Regions from separate parts of the Telluria sp. RB2R28 genome, predicted to be linked through region 1. Evidence: predicted binding sites of a transcription regulator. Region 1 holds the regulator's gene; each other region holds the start of a gene.

Region 1 (4,211 bases):
ACGTCGATCTGCAGCGCCCGAAGACGCCCGCCAGCGAAGCGCTGCGCGTGCGCACGCAGGCCATGACCGTGTTGCCCGACGAAGAAATCGTCAAGACCGACCAGCCGATCGACATGGAGCTTGGCGCGTCCAGCCTCAAGGCCACCGGCATGATGGCCAACAACGCGACCATGCAGATGCAATTGTCCGGCCGCGGCCGTATCGTCTATCCGCCACGCCAGCGCTGAAGGCCATCAGCCATGCGCGCGTGCTAACCCAGGACCAGCACCATAATGAAAAAACTTTTTGCTGCCGCTTTCTTTTCACTCCTTTCCTTGACCGCCATGGCCGAAAAGGCCGACTCGCTCAAGCAGGCGGCGCTCGAATACGATAACGGCGACCTTGATGGCGTCGCAGGCGTACGCACCTTCACCGGCAACGTGATCCTGACCCGCGGCACGCTGCTGGTCAAGGCCGAACGCGCCGTCGTCAGGGAGACACCCGAAGGCTATATGAGCGTGACGCTCACCGCCGCCAACGGCAAGCCCGCCACGTTCCGTCAGAAGCGCGACGGCGGCCCGAACCTGTGGGTCGAAGGCCAGGCCGAACGCATCGAATACGACGAACGCTCGGAGCTGGTGCGCCTGTACTCGAACGCCGTCGTCAAGGAACTCGAAAACGACCGGATGACCAACCAGATGACCGGCCCGTTCATCTCGTACGACAACCGCAAGGAAGTCGTCGCCGTGCGCAATGATGTCAGCGGCGAGAGCAAGGTTGGCGGCGGGCGCGGCACGCTGATCCTGGCGCCCAAGCGTGCGCCGGCCGGAGGCACGCAATGACGGAACTGAACGATCGCAGCACGCTGGTCGTCAAGGGCCTGCAGAAAAGCTATGGCAAGCGCCTGGTCGTGCGCGACGTGTCGCTCGATGTCGAATGCGGCGAAGTGGTGGGTTTGCTGGGCCCGAACGGCGCCGGCAAGACCACCTCGTTCTACATGATCGTCGGCCTGGTGCCGTCGGACGCCGGCTCGATCAGCATCAACGGCACCGACATCACCAGCCTGCCGATCCATCGCCGCGCGGTGCTCGGCCTGTCGTACCTGCCGCAGGAAGCGTCGGTGTTTCGCAAGCTGACGGTGGAAGAAAACATCCGCGCCGTGCTCGAACTGCAGAAGGTCAACGGCAAGTCGCTCACCAAAACCGAGATCAGCGACCGCCTCGACACCTTGCTGGCCGACCTGCAGATCGAGAAGCTGCGCGAGAACCCGGCGCTGTCGCTGTCGGGCGGTGAGCGGCGCCGCGTGGAGATCGCGCGCGCACTGGCCACCAACCCGCGCTTCGTGCTGCTCGATGAACCGTTTGCCGGCGTCGATCCGATCGCCGTGATCGAGATCCAGCGCATCGTGCGCTTCCTCAAGGAGCGCAAGATCGGCGTCCTGATCACCGACCACAATGTCCGCGAGACGCTTGGCATCTGCGACCGCGCCTACATCATCAATCAGGGCGCGGTGCTTGCATCCGGCCGCCCCGACGATATCATCGCCGACGAGTCGGTACGGCGCGTGTACCTCGGTGAACATTTCCGCATGTAAGCCATACTCAATTGATGAAACAGTCCCTTCAGCTCCGCACTTCGCAGCACCTGGCGCTCACGCCACAGCTGCAGCAATCGATCCGGTTGCTGCAGCTGTCCACGCTCGAACTGCATCAGGAGATCGAGCAGATATTGGGCGATAACCCGCTGCTCGAAAGGCTCGACGATCCGCTCGATCATTCGGTGCGCTTGCTGGCCGATGGGGCCATCAACAATGCGCCGGCACCTGGCGAGGCGCCGCCGGCGCCGGGCCAGCAGGCCGAGGGCGAAGGCAGCGCGCCGGCCGAGGGCGAGGGCGCTGAAGGTGGCGGGGTCGATGGCGACCGGCCCGACAACGAGTGGAGCGAAGGCAGCGGAACGTCGTCCGGCAGCGCCAGCAGCGACGATGAAGACGGCCGCCCGCAGCTGGAGGCGTGCGCCATCACGCTGCGCGAACACCTGATGGAACAGGTGCGCGAAACGCTGCTGTCGACCCGCGACCGCGCGCTGGCCGAACTGGTGATCGACGCGCTCGACGACAACGGCTACCTGGAAGAACCGCTCGACGACATCCACGCGCGGCTGCCCGAAGAACTCGACGTCGACCTCGACGAACTGCGCTGCGCGCTGGCGATGGTGCAGAGCATGGACCCGGTGGGCGTGGGCGCGCGCAGTGCGGCCGAATGCCTGGCGCTGCAGATCCGGCGCATGCCGGGCGTGCCGATGGTCACGCGCCGCATGGCCCTGAAGATCGTCGAAGGCTACCTGACGTGGTTCGCGCAGCGCGAATACAGCAAACTGAAAAAAGCGCTCGATTGCGACGACGAAGACCTGCGCGAAGTGCAGGCCGTGGTCCGCCAGTGCAATCCGCACCCGGGCGCCGCGTTCGCGTCGAACGTGTCGGATTACGTGGTGCCGGACGTGATCGTGCGGCGCGCCAAGAACGGCTGGGCGGTCACGCTGAACCCGGACGTCATGCCGCGCCTGCGCGTGAACAGCCTGTACGCCACGATGCTCAAGCAGGGCCGCAGCGAGAGCCAGATGGGCGCGCAGATGCAAGAGGCGAAGTGGCTCATCAAGAACATGCGCCAGCGTTTCGACACGATCCTGCGTGTGGCCGAGGCGATTGTCGAGCGCCAGCGCAACTTTTTCAGCCATGGCGCGGTTGCCATGCGGCCCCTTGTTTTGCGCGAGATAGCTGATACACTAGGTCTGCACGAGAGCACGATCTCTCGTGTCACAACCCAGAAATACATGCTGACCCCGCACGGCATGTTCGAGTTGAAGTATTTCTTCGGTAGCCACGTTGCCACTGAAGCGGGCGGCGAAGCATCCTCAACGGCAATCCGTGCGCTCATCGCACAATTGACAGGAGCAGAAGACCCTAAGAATCCATTATCCGACAGCAAGATCGCGGAAATGCTCGGGGAACAAGGCATGGTCATTGCGCGCAGGACGGTCGCAAAATACCGTGAAGCGCTCAAGATCCCCCCCGTCAGTCTCCGCAAAGCCTTGTAACAACGCCGCTCATACAGTCTGTGCCTTCAGCTCCTGTGTGGTGCAAGCGACGTGACATCTTCAAAGGAGTGTGTATGAACCTCACCATCAGTGGTCACCATCTCGAAGTCACCCCTGCCATCCGTGAATACGTTCAGAATAAGCTGGAACGCATTATTCGCCATTTCGATCAAGTCATAGATACCCACGTCTTCCTGGCCGTCGATAACCTCACTGAAAAAGAAAAAAGGCAAAAAGCTGAAATCAATGTCCAGGTGTCGGGCAAGACCCTGCACGTGGCGAGCGTCGCGCAAGACCTGTACGCCGCGATCGACATGTTGATGGATAAACTGGATCGACAAATCCTGAAGCACAAGCAGATGCTCAAAGACCATAACCGCACAGCGATCAAACGCCTGGACGTCAACGAAGCAGACGTCGCTGCCGCCTGATCGAGCGCAGGTCACCACCGCCAGGGGCGTCTTTTCGGGACGCCCTTTTTGCATCCCGCTGCCGGTAAAATACGTGTTTCCTTTCGATGGATCACGCCATGCCCGAACACGTCCTGACCCGCATCGCCAACCGTACCGGCATCATTACCCTCGACCGGCCCAAGGCGCTCAATTCGCTGTCGCTGGACATGGTGCGCGCACTGACCACGATCCTGCTCGACTGGCAGCTCGACGCCGCGGTCGATGCCGTCGTGATCACCAGCAGCAGTGAAAAAGCGCTGTGCGCCGGCGGCGATATCCGCTTCTTCCACGACGTCGGCAACGCCTCGCCGCAAGGCGGCAGCGCACTGCTCGAAGATTTCTTCACCGAAGAATACGCGCTCAACCACCTGATCCATTTTTATCCGAAACCGTATATCGCGCTGATGGACGGCGTGGTCATGGGCGGCGGCATGGGCATCGCGCAGGGTGGGCCCGATTGCGGCCTGCGCATCGTCACCGAGCGCACCAGGATGGCAATGCCAGAGGTGAATATCGGCCTGTTCCCCGATGTCGGCGGCAGCCATTTCCTGTCGCACGCGCCGGGGCAACTGGGGATGTTTCTGGGCTTGACCGGTTTGACGATCGGCGCGGCCGACGCACTGTACGTGGGCCTGGCCGACGTGTTCGTGCCGGGCGCAGACCTGGCGGCGTTGCACGCGCTGATCG
Region 2 (4,211 bases), on a different contig from region 1:
CGAAGGCACCAAGACTGACATGCTCGAAACGCAGTCGCGCCTGGATCTGGCAGAGGCTGCGCTGATTGAAGCCCAGAACACGCTGGGGTCGGCGCTTGATACGCTGGCTGGTATTGTCGGTGGTCAGGTTGACACGCTGACCCAGCTCCAGCCAGGCTTCCGCGTCGAGCAAAAGGATGTGCTCGGCTACGACCGCTGGAAAGAAACTGCGCTGGCGCGCAATCCGGATATCCAGGCGCTGCAATTCAATGTGCAAATTTCTACCGAGGAAATCAAGCGACAGCGCGCCGCGCACTATCCACGCCTGGATGCGGTGGCGAGCTATAACCGTGGTATTTCCGATACCACGAACACCGTCAACCAGGATATCAAGACGCAGAGTATCGGCTTTCAGCTGAATATTCCGATTTATTCGGGTGGCGCGATCAGCGCATCGACACGCCAGGCGGCGGCCAACAAGGGCAGGACACTGGCCGAGCTCGAAACCCAGATCAGCCGTACACTGGTTGAGTTGCGTCGCCAGTACACGCTCACTGAAAGCAGCGTGCCGCGCATCGATGCATTGATCAAGGCGGTTGATTCGGCGCAGTTGCTGGTTACCGCCACCGAGCAAAGCATCAAGGGCGGCGTGCGCATCAACCTGGATCTGCTCAATGCGCAGCGCCAGCTGTCGATCGCGCAGCGCGACCTGGCTCAGGCGCGCTACGGCTACATGCTGGCGTCCCTGCGCTTGAAGGCTGCCGCCGGCACGCTTGGCCGCGATGACGTCAGGCTGCTGGCCGCGTACTTCCAGTAATCCGGCGGCGCCATTGCCGCACGTAAAAAAGGCCTACGAGCAACTAGCGCGTAGGCCTTTTTCAATGGTGCTGCGTGGGGTCAGCCAGGCGCGTTGCTGGCGTTGCCGGCGGCCACTGCGCTCGTGGTGGCATGTTTGCCCACGCAATGCGGACAAGACACCTCATACACATAATCAGGCGACAACTGCTGGCGCGGCGTCACGATCGCGCGGCAGGCGAAGCACTGCACGGTTTCGGTCGGCTCGAGCTTCGGATTGAGCGCGGTGCGGTAGTCGAACACGAAGCAGTCGCCCGTGTAGTGCGCGCCGCCGACGTCCTCGAAGTACTTCAGGATGCCGCCCTCGAGCTGGTACACGCGCTCGTAGCCGATTTCCTTCATGTGGATCGCTGCCTTCTCGCAGCGGATGCCGCCGGTGCAGAAGGTCACGACCGTCTTGCCGGCCAGTTCATCCCGGTGCTGCGCCGCGACCTCGGGAAATTCGGTGAACTTGTCGATGCGGTAGTCGAGCGTGTTCTCGAACGTGCCGACGTCGACTTCGAAGGCATTGCGCGTTTCCATCATCACGACCTCGACGCCGTCGTCATCGTGGCCCTGGTCGAGCCAGCGCTTGAGCGTGACGGGATCGACCGCTGGCGCACGGCCCAGTTCGGGCTTGATCAGCGGCATGCGCATCGTGATGATCTCTTTCTTGATCTTGACCAGCATGCGCTTGTGCGACTGTTCGGTCGACAGGCTTTCTTTCCAAGTCAGGTCGGCCAGGCGGGCGTCGCTGCGCACCCAGTCCAGGTACGTGTCGATGTGCTCGCGTGTACCCGACAAGAACATATTGATGCCTTCCGGCGTGAGCAGCACCGTGCCCTTCAGGGCAAGCTCGTTGCACAGCGCCTGGTACTGCGGGCGCAAGGTTTCCAGATCGTCGAGCGTGACAAATTTGTAGGCGGCGATGTTGACGTACTGTTGAGCGGAAGACATGGCGATAGAGAAGAAAAGCGGTGAACGGACAGGCCGATATTATAAGTCAGTCGGCCGCGCCAACCAGCAGGCAAGCGCCATATGCTTGTCGAATAGATTTACACCATTGCATCAGAGCATTGACTCTGATCAAATAAGTCATTGATTTTTATGGTAAGCACTTAGCTGGCATCAAGCTTGCTTATAGGAGGGCTGTGCTGTCAAACTTTGATCTACTAGGAAAACAACAATGATCCGTAATATCGCTCTGCTGGCCCTCTCGCTGACTGCTGGTGCTGCTTCGGCCGCTACCATTCCTGCTACCCTGACCTTCAACTCGGATAGCAACACTGCCTACACGAATGTGTTGCCGGCAGCGCAGAGCGGCAGCGTGCTGATCGACTTCAACTTCACCTACACGGGTGCCACGGTCGACAACAACGATTTCCTGGCCCTGTGGTTCGGCAATTCGAACAACATGTCCCAGGCCTACAAAGGCCCGAACGTCGGCTTCAAGGCAAATTGCGGCACGGGTGGCAGCTGCACCAACGACCTGTTCGCACGCCTGGGCGGCGAGAGCGGCCCTTTCATGAACAACAGCAATCTGATTGCAGGCACCACCTACAACATCTTCGCGAACCTGTACAAGGCCGCTGGCTCGACCACCTACAACCGCTTCGACATGTGGCTCAATGCAACGGCTGCCGAAAAGGCGTCGCTGACCGGCGCCGACCTGAAAGCAACCGGTAACTCGAGCCTGACGTCGTTCAACACGATCGGCGTTCGTACCCTGGGTCTGGACAAAGGCCTGAGCGTGAACGTGAATAACCTGCGCGTCAGCGGATTCGCGGCTGAAGTGCCTGAGCCAAGCAGCGTTGCCCTGATGGGTCTGGCGCTGGCTGGCCTGGCATTCACCCGTCGCAACAAGCGCGGCTGATTACGCAAGCGCGCGCAGGCGTCAGTCTGCTCGCCAGCGTCAGTCTGAAAACGTCGTTCCCTGCGCAAGCGGGAACGACGTTTTGCGTTTACCAGACAACGAGGCCGAGTCATGGCCCAGAGTCACAGCGCAGATTCACACGCCCGGGTCAACCGATGCCGGGAGATATTTCAGCAACCCCATTCTCGTTGGTCTACCCCATGCGACTGCCCGGGGCGCGGTAAAATGCGGGGATGACTTCCCCGACTTTTACCCATCTGCGCATCCACTCCGAATACTCCATCGTCGACGGCCTGGTCCGTATTGACGAGCTGGTCAAGGCGGCGGTCAAGGACGGGCAGCCGGCGCTGGCCGTGACCGACCTGGCCAATACCTTTTGCCTGGTGCGCTTCTACAAAGAGGCGCGCGGCAAGGGCGTCAAGCCGATCGTCGGGGTCGATGCGTGGATCACCAACGACGACAACCGCGACAAGCCGCACCGCCTGCTCATTTTGGCCAAGAACCACACCGGCTACCTGCAGCTGTGCGACCTGCTGGCGCGTGCCTGGCTCACCAACCAGCACAAGGGCCGCGCCGAACTGCGCGCCGAATGGCTCGAAGCGCTGGCCACGTCCACGTCGACCCTGCATCCCGAGCAGTCGCAGGCCAATGGCCTGATCGTGCTGTCGGGCGCGCATTTCGGCGACGTCGGCCAGGCCATCGAGAACGGCGACATCGCCCGCGCCGAAGCCAATGCCGCGCGCTGGGCGCGCGTGTTCCCGGGCCACTTCTATATCGAGATCCAGCGCGCCGGCCAGCTCAATCAGGAGCAGCAGGTGCGCCATTCGGTGGCGCTGGCCGGGCGCCTCGGCTTGCCGGTCGTGGCCACGCACCCGGTGCAGTTCCTCGACAAGGACGAATACATCGCCCACGAAGCGCGCGTCTGTATTGCCGAAGGCGAGATGCTGGCCAACGCCAAGCGCGTGCGCCGCTTCAACGAGAACATGTGCTTCAAGTCGCAGGCCGAGATGGCCGAGCTGTTCAAGGATTTGCCGGGGGCGCTGGCCAACTCCGTCGAGATCGCCAAGCGCTGCAACGTCACGCTCACGCTGGGCAAGCCGCAGCTGCCGAACTTCCCGACGCCGGGCATGACGATCGACGAGTTTTTGATCGCCGAAACCAAAAAAGGCCTGGAAGACCGCCTGCTGCAGCTGTACCCGAACGAGGCCGAGCGCGAGCGCGAGCGCCCGCGCTACGAGGCGCGCCTGGACTTCGAGAATCAAACGATCATCAACATGAAGTTCCCCGGCTACTTCCTGATCGTGGCCGAGTTCATCCAGTGGGGCAAGAACAACGACGTGCCGATTGGCCCGGGCCGCGGTTCGGGCGCGGGCTCGCTGGTGGCGTATGCGCTCAAGATCACCGACCTTGATCCGCTCAAGTACAACCTGCTGTTCGAGCGTTTCCTGAATCCCGAACGCGTCTCGATGCCCGACTTCGACATCGACTTTTGCCAGGAAAAGCGCGAGCTGGTGATCCAGCACGT
Region 3 (4,211 bases), on a different contig from region 1:
CCGCTGATCGTCACCGGCAGCGGCAAGATCATCGCTCTGGACGCCAAATTCAACTTCGACGCGAACGCCCTGTATCGCCGTCCTGAAATCGTCGCTTACCGCGATCTGGACGAAGAAGATCCAGCTGAAGTCGAAGCATCGAAATTCGACCTGGCCTACATCTCGCTCGACGGCAACATCGGCTGCCTGGTGAACGGCGCCGGCCTGGCCATGGCCACCATGGACACCATCAAGCTGTTCGGCGGCGAGCCAGCCAACTTCCTCGACGTCGGCGGTGGCGCCACGGCTGAGAAAGTGACCGAAGCGTTCAAGATCATGCTGAAGAACCCTGACCTGAAAGCCATCCTGGTCAACATCTTCGGCGGCATCATGCGTTGCGACGTCATCGCCGAAGGCGTGATCGCTGCATCGAAAGCCGTTTCGCTGCAAGTGCCGCTGGTCGTGCGCATGAAGGGCACCAACGAAGACCTGGGCAAGAAGATGCTGGCCGAATCGGGCCTGCCAATCATCGCCGCAGACACGATGGAAGACGCAGCCAAGTCGGTCGTCGCCGCTGCTGCCGGTCAAGCCTAATTGCTAAGGAAATAAAAAAATGTCGATTCTGATCAACAAAGATACCAAAGTAGTCACCCAGGGCATCACCGGCAAGACCGGTCAGTTCCACACCCGCATGTGCCGCGAGTACGCAAACGGCAAGGAAGCATTCGTTGCTGGCGTGAACCCGAAGAAAGCCGGCGAAGATTTCGAAGGCATCCCGATTTTCGCCACCGTTGCTGAAGCGAAAAAAGAAACCGGCGCCAACGTGTCGGTCATCTACGTCCCACCAGCAGGCGCAGCCGCTGCAATCTGGGAAGCCGTCGAAGCCGAGCTGGACCTGGCAATTTGCATCACCGAAGGCATTCCAGTCCGTGACATGATGGAAATCAAGGACCGTATGGCCAAAGCAGGTTCGAAGACCCTGCTGCTGGGCCCTAACTGCCCAGGCCTGATCACCCCTGACGAAATCAAGATCGGCATCATGCCAGGTCACATCCACCGCAAGGGCCGCATCGGCGTCGTCTCGCGTTCGGGTACCCTGACGTATGAAGCAGTTGCACAGCTGACCGCACTGGGCCTGGGCCAGTCGTCGGCAGTCGGCATCGGTGGTGACCCGATCAACGGTCTGAAGCACATCGACGTCATGCAGATGTTCAACGACGATCCTGATACCGACGCGGTCATCATGATCGGCGAAATCGGTGGTCCTGACGAAGCCAACGCGGCTTACTGGATCAAGGACAACATGAAGAAGCCAGTCGTCGGCTTCATCGCTGGCGTCACCGCGCCACCAGGCAAGCGCATGGGCCACGCCGGCGCGCTGATCTCGGGCGGTGCGGATACCGCGCAAGCCAAGCTGGAAATCATGGAAGCCTGCGGCATCACCGTCACCAAGAACCCGTCGGAAATGGCGCGTCTGCTGAAGGCCATGCTGTAATTCTGCCGATCTATTGATCGAAAGATAAGACGGGGAGCGTGAGCTCCCCGTTTTCTATTTGGTGCGCCGCTTTTTGTTGATACAGATCGCACGTGACAAAAATTGCCGCACGGCACTGACAAAAATTGTCATTCAGGGTGCCGTTTTTTGTGCTGAGACAGGGTTTTGTTGACTGCGGATTAATAAAATCGAGCGTTTTCCGTCATTTTTGGGCTGGCACAGCGCTTGCATATAAGAAAGCGTAGCAGTGAGCAGCACAAGATACGTAGGTCCACTTTTTTGAAATACTCACCCTGGAGATTTAAAATGAACTTCAAGCAAATGCCAAGCAAAAAAGCCGAAGGCGGCTTCACCCTGATCGAATTGATGATCGTCGTTGCGATTATCGGTATTCTGGCTGCAGTGGCAATTCCGCAGTACAGCAACTACACCATCAAGGCGAAGATCGCATCGGTGCTGTCGTCGGTCGCTTCGATCAAGACCGCTGTCGGTGTGTGCGCACAAGAAAACGGCGGCGCCTTGACTAATTGCAATGGGGGTGACAACGGCATTCCAGAGACCTTCACCACCAAAGAAATCGCGAGCGTCGCTGTCGATGAAGGCGAGATCTTGATCACTCTGGCTAGTGGTATCGGTACTGATGTCACTGGCACCATCACGATGAAGCCATCGACGGATGCCGAAGCCGCTAACTTGGTTTGGACCAACGAAACCACCGTCGCCAACGAAGTCGCTGCAGAAGCAATCACCAAAAACAATCCAACTGCTGCTACCACTACCCCTACTCCTCCAGCAGGCGGTTAATATCTTCAAGTAGCGCAGAAAAAAAGCCCGCTTCCCAGCGGGCTTTTTGCATTCGAGCCTTATTTTTTCGGCTGCGCCTTCAAATACTGATCCAGCCACCCGATGACAGTGTGATGCCACTGCACCGAGTTCGCCGGCTTGAGCACCCAGTGATTCTCATCCGGGAACACCAGCAGCTTGCTCTCAACGCCCTGACGCTGCAGCGCCGTGAACGTCCCCAGCCCCTGCGCTGTCGGGATCCGGAAGTCCAGATCGCCCTGGATCACCAGCATCGGCGTCTTCCACTTCGCAACGTGATGAACCGGATTGAAGCGCTCATGGTTCTCCGGCACCTTGTAGTAAGGCCCGCCGTTTTCCCAGTCCGTGAACCACTGCTCCTCGGTCGAGTAGGCCATGCCGCGCGTGTCGAACACGCCGTCGTGATTGACGATGCACTTGAACTCATCCGACCAGTTGCCGGCGATCCAGTTCATCATGTAGCCGCCGTACGATGCGCCCAGTGCGCAATCGCGTGAACGGTCCAGCCATGGGAACATCTTCACCGCCGCGTCGTAGCCTTTTTGCAGGTCGACCAGCGGCTTGCCGCCCCAGTCGTTGCTGATCGAGTCGGTGAACTTCTGGCCGTAGCCGGTCGAACCGTGGAAGTCGATGAACACGGCCGCGTAACCCGCGCCGGCATAGGTCTGCGGATTCCAGCGGTAGCTCCAGCTGTTGCCGAAGCTGCCTTGCGGCCCGCCGTGGACGATGAATGCCACCGGATATTTCTGGCCCGGCTGCGCATTCCACGGCTTCATCACGTAACCGTACACGGTGTCGCCATTGGCGCCAGCAAACGAGAACTGCTCCGCCTCGCCCCAGCGCACATCTTTCAGCAGCTCGGTGTTCAACGTGGTCAGTTGCTTCGGCTTGGCGCCCAGCTTCATCGAGAACAATTGCGCACCAGCGGACAGGTTCGCATGGGTATAGACCAGCGTATCGCGGCGCAGGTCGAAGGCACCCACGGCGCCGGTGTCGGTCAGCGGGGTGACCTTGCCGCCCGCCACGTCGATGGAGAACAGGCGATGCTGGCCGATGTCTTCCGCATCGACGATCAGCGCCTTGCCATCGGCGCGCCAGACCAGGCTGCCGGCCGAGCGGTCCCAGTTCGCCGCCAGCGGGCGCTTCTGGCCGGTCGCCACATCCATCAGCATGATCTGGTAGCGGTCGGCCTCGAAGCCGGGGCGCGCCATCGCCAGATAGGCCAGCGTGCGGCCATCGGGCGAGAACGTGCCCTTGGTGTCCCAGGCCGGATTGTCCGCCGTCAGGTTGCGTGGGGCAGCGCCGCCTGCGGCAGGCACGCTGTACAGGTCGAAGTTGGTCGACCAGGCTTCCGTCTTGCCGGCGATGCGGGCCGAGAATACGACCGTCTTGCCATCCGGGCTGAAGCGGTACTCTTCGCGGTCACCGAAAGGCTTCGAGGGCACGTCGCCGTCGAGCGAGCCCGACAGGCTGACCGGCTCGCCGGTGATCGCGCCTGCCGCGCCGATCGGCGCCGAGAACAGCACCGCATTGCGGTGGTCGCTCCAGGTATCCCAGTGGCGTGCGAACAGGCGGTCATACACCTTGCCGGTGGCCTTTTCTTTTTCTTTCGCATCGAGCCGGGCCTTGGTGCAGGCCAGGTCGGCGCAGTCGCGGAACACCGCCAGGCTGAACGCCAGCCGGTCGCCGGTAGGCGCGACGCGGAAGTTGTCGACGTCCAGCGGCAGGTCAGTGACCTTGACGGGCGCGCCGCCGGCCACCGGCTGGCGCCATACCTGCGACGAGCCCGAGCGCGCGGACAGGAAATACACAGCGTCGCCCGACGGCGACCATTCCGGATCGGCGCTGCTCGACGCATGGTCGGTCAGGCGCTGCGGCGTCGGCTTGGCGGCGCGCAGGTCGATCATCCAGAGTT

What was found. Region 1 encodes sigma-54, which starts transcription at its own class of promoters, with help from an activator protein. Its sites were predicted from a motif close to TGGCANGNAANCTGCTTT; they were not measured.
Region 2: AC56LV_RS17250 (PEP-CTERM sorting domain-containing protein) is a predicted target of sigma-54. The motif match lies at 1,937-1,954, and genes of this name have one in related genera.
Region 3: AC56LV_RS23885 (pilin) is a predicted target of sigma-54. The motif match lies at 1,689-1,706, and genes of this name have one in related genera.

What each region holds. Positions count from the first base shown of each region.
Region 1 is NZ_JCASIK010000003.1:21,009-25,219, reverse strand. It holds gene lptC (LPS export ABC transporter periplasmic protein LptC) at 1-227, shown strand, start outside; gene lptA (lipopolysaccharide transport periplasmic protein LptA) at 273-821, shown strand; gene lptB (LPS export ABC transporter ATP-binding protein) at 818-1,573, shown strand; gene AC56LV_RS12370 (RNA polymerase factor sigma-54) at 1,588-3,072, shown strand; gene hpf (ribosome hibernation-promoting factor, HPF/YfiA family) at 3,147-3,503, shown strand; gene AC56LV_RS12360 (enoyl-CoA hydratase/isomerase family protein) at 3,602-4,211, shown strand, end outside.
Region 2 is NZ_JCASIK010000004.1:353,720-357,930, forward strand. It holds gene AC56LV_RS17240 (TolC family outer membrane protein) at 1-796, shown strand, start outside; gene AC56LV_RS17245 (sulfurtransferase) at 877-1,770, opposite strand; gene AC56LV_RS17250 (PEP-CTERM sorting domain-containing protein) at 2,000-2,686, shown strand; gene dnaE (DNA polymerase III subunit alpha) at 2,920-4,211, shown strand, end outside.
Region 3 is NZ_JCASIK010000010.1:30,067-34,277, forward strand. It holds gene sucC (ADP-forming succinate--CoA ligase subunit beta) at 1-573, shown strand, start outside; gene sucD (succinate--CoA ligase subunit alpha) at 593-1,474, shown strand; gene AC56LV_RS23885 (pilin) at 1,781-2,278, shown strand; gene AC56LV_RS23890 (S9 family peptidase) at 2,338-4,211, opposite strand, start outside.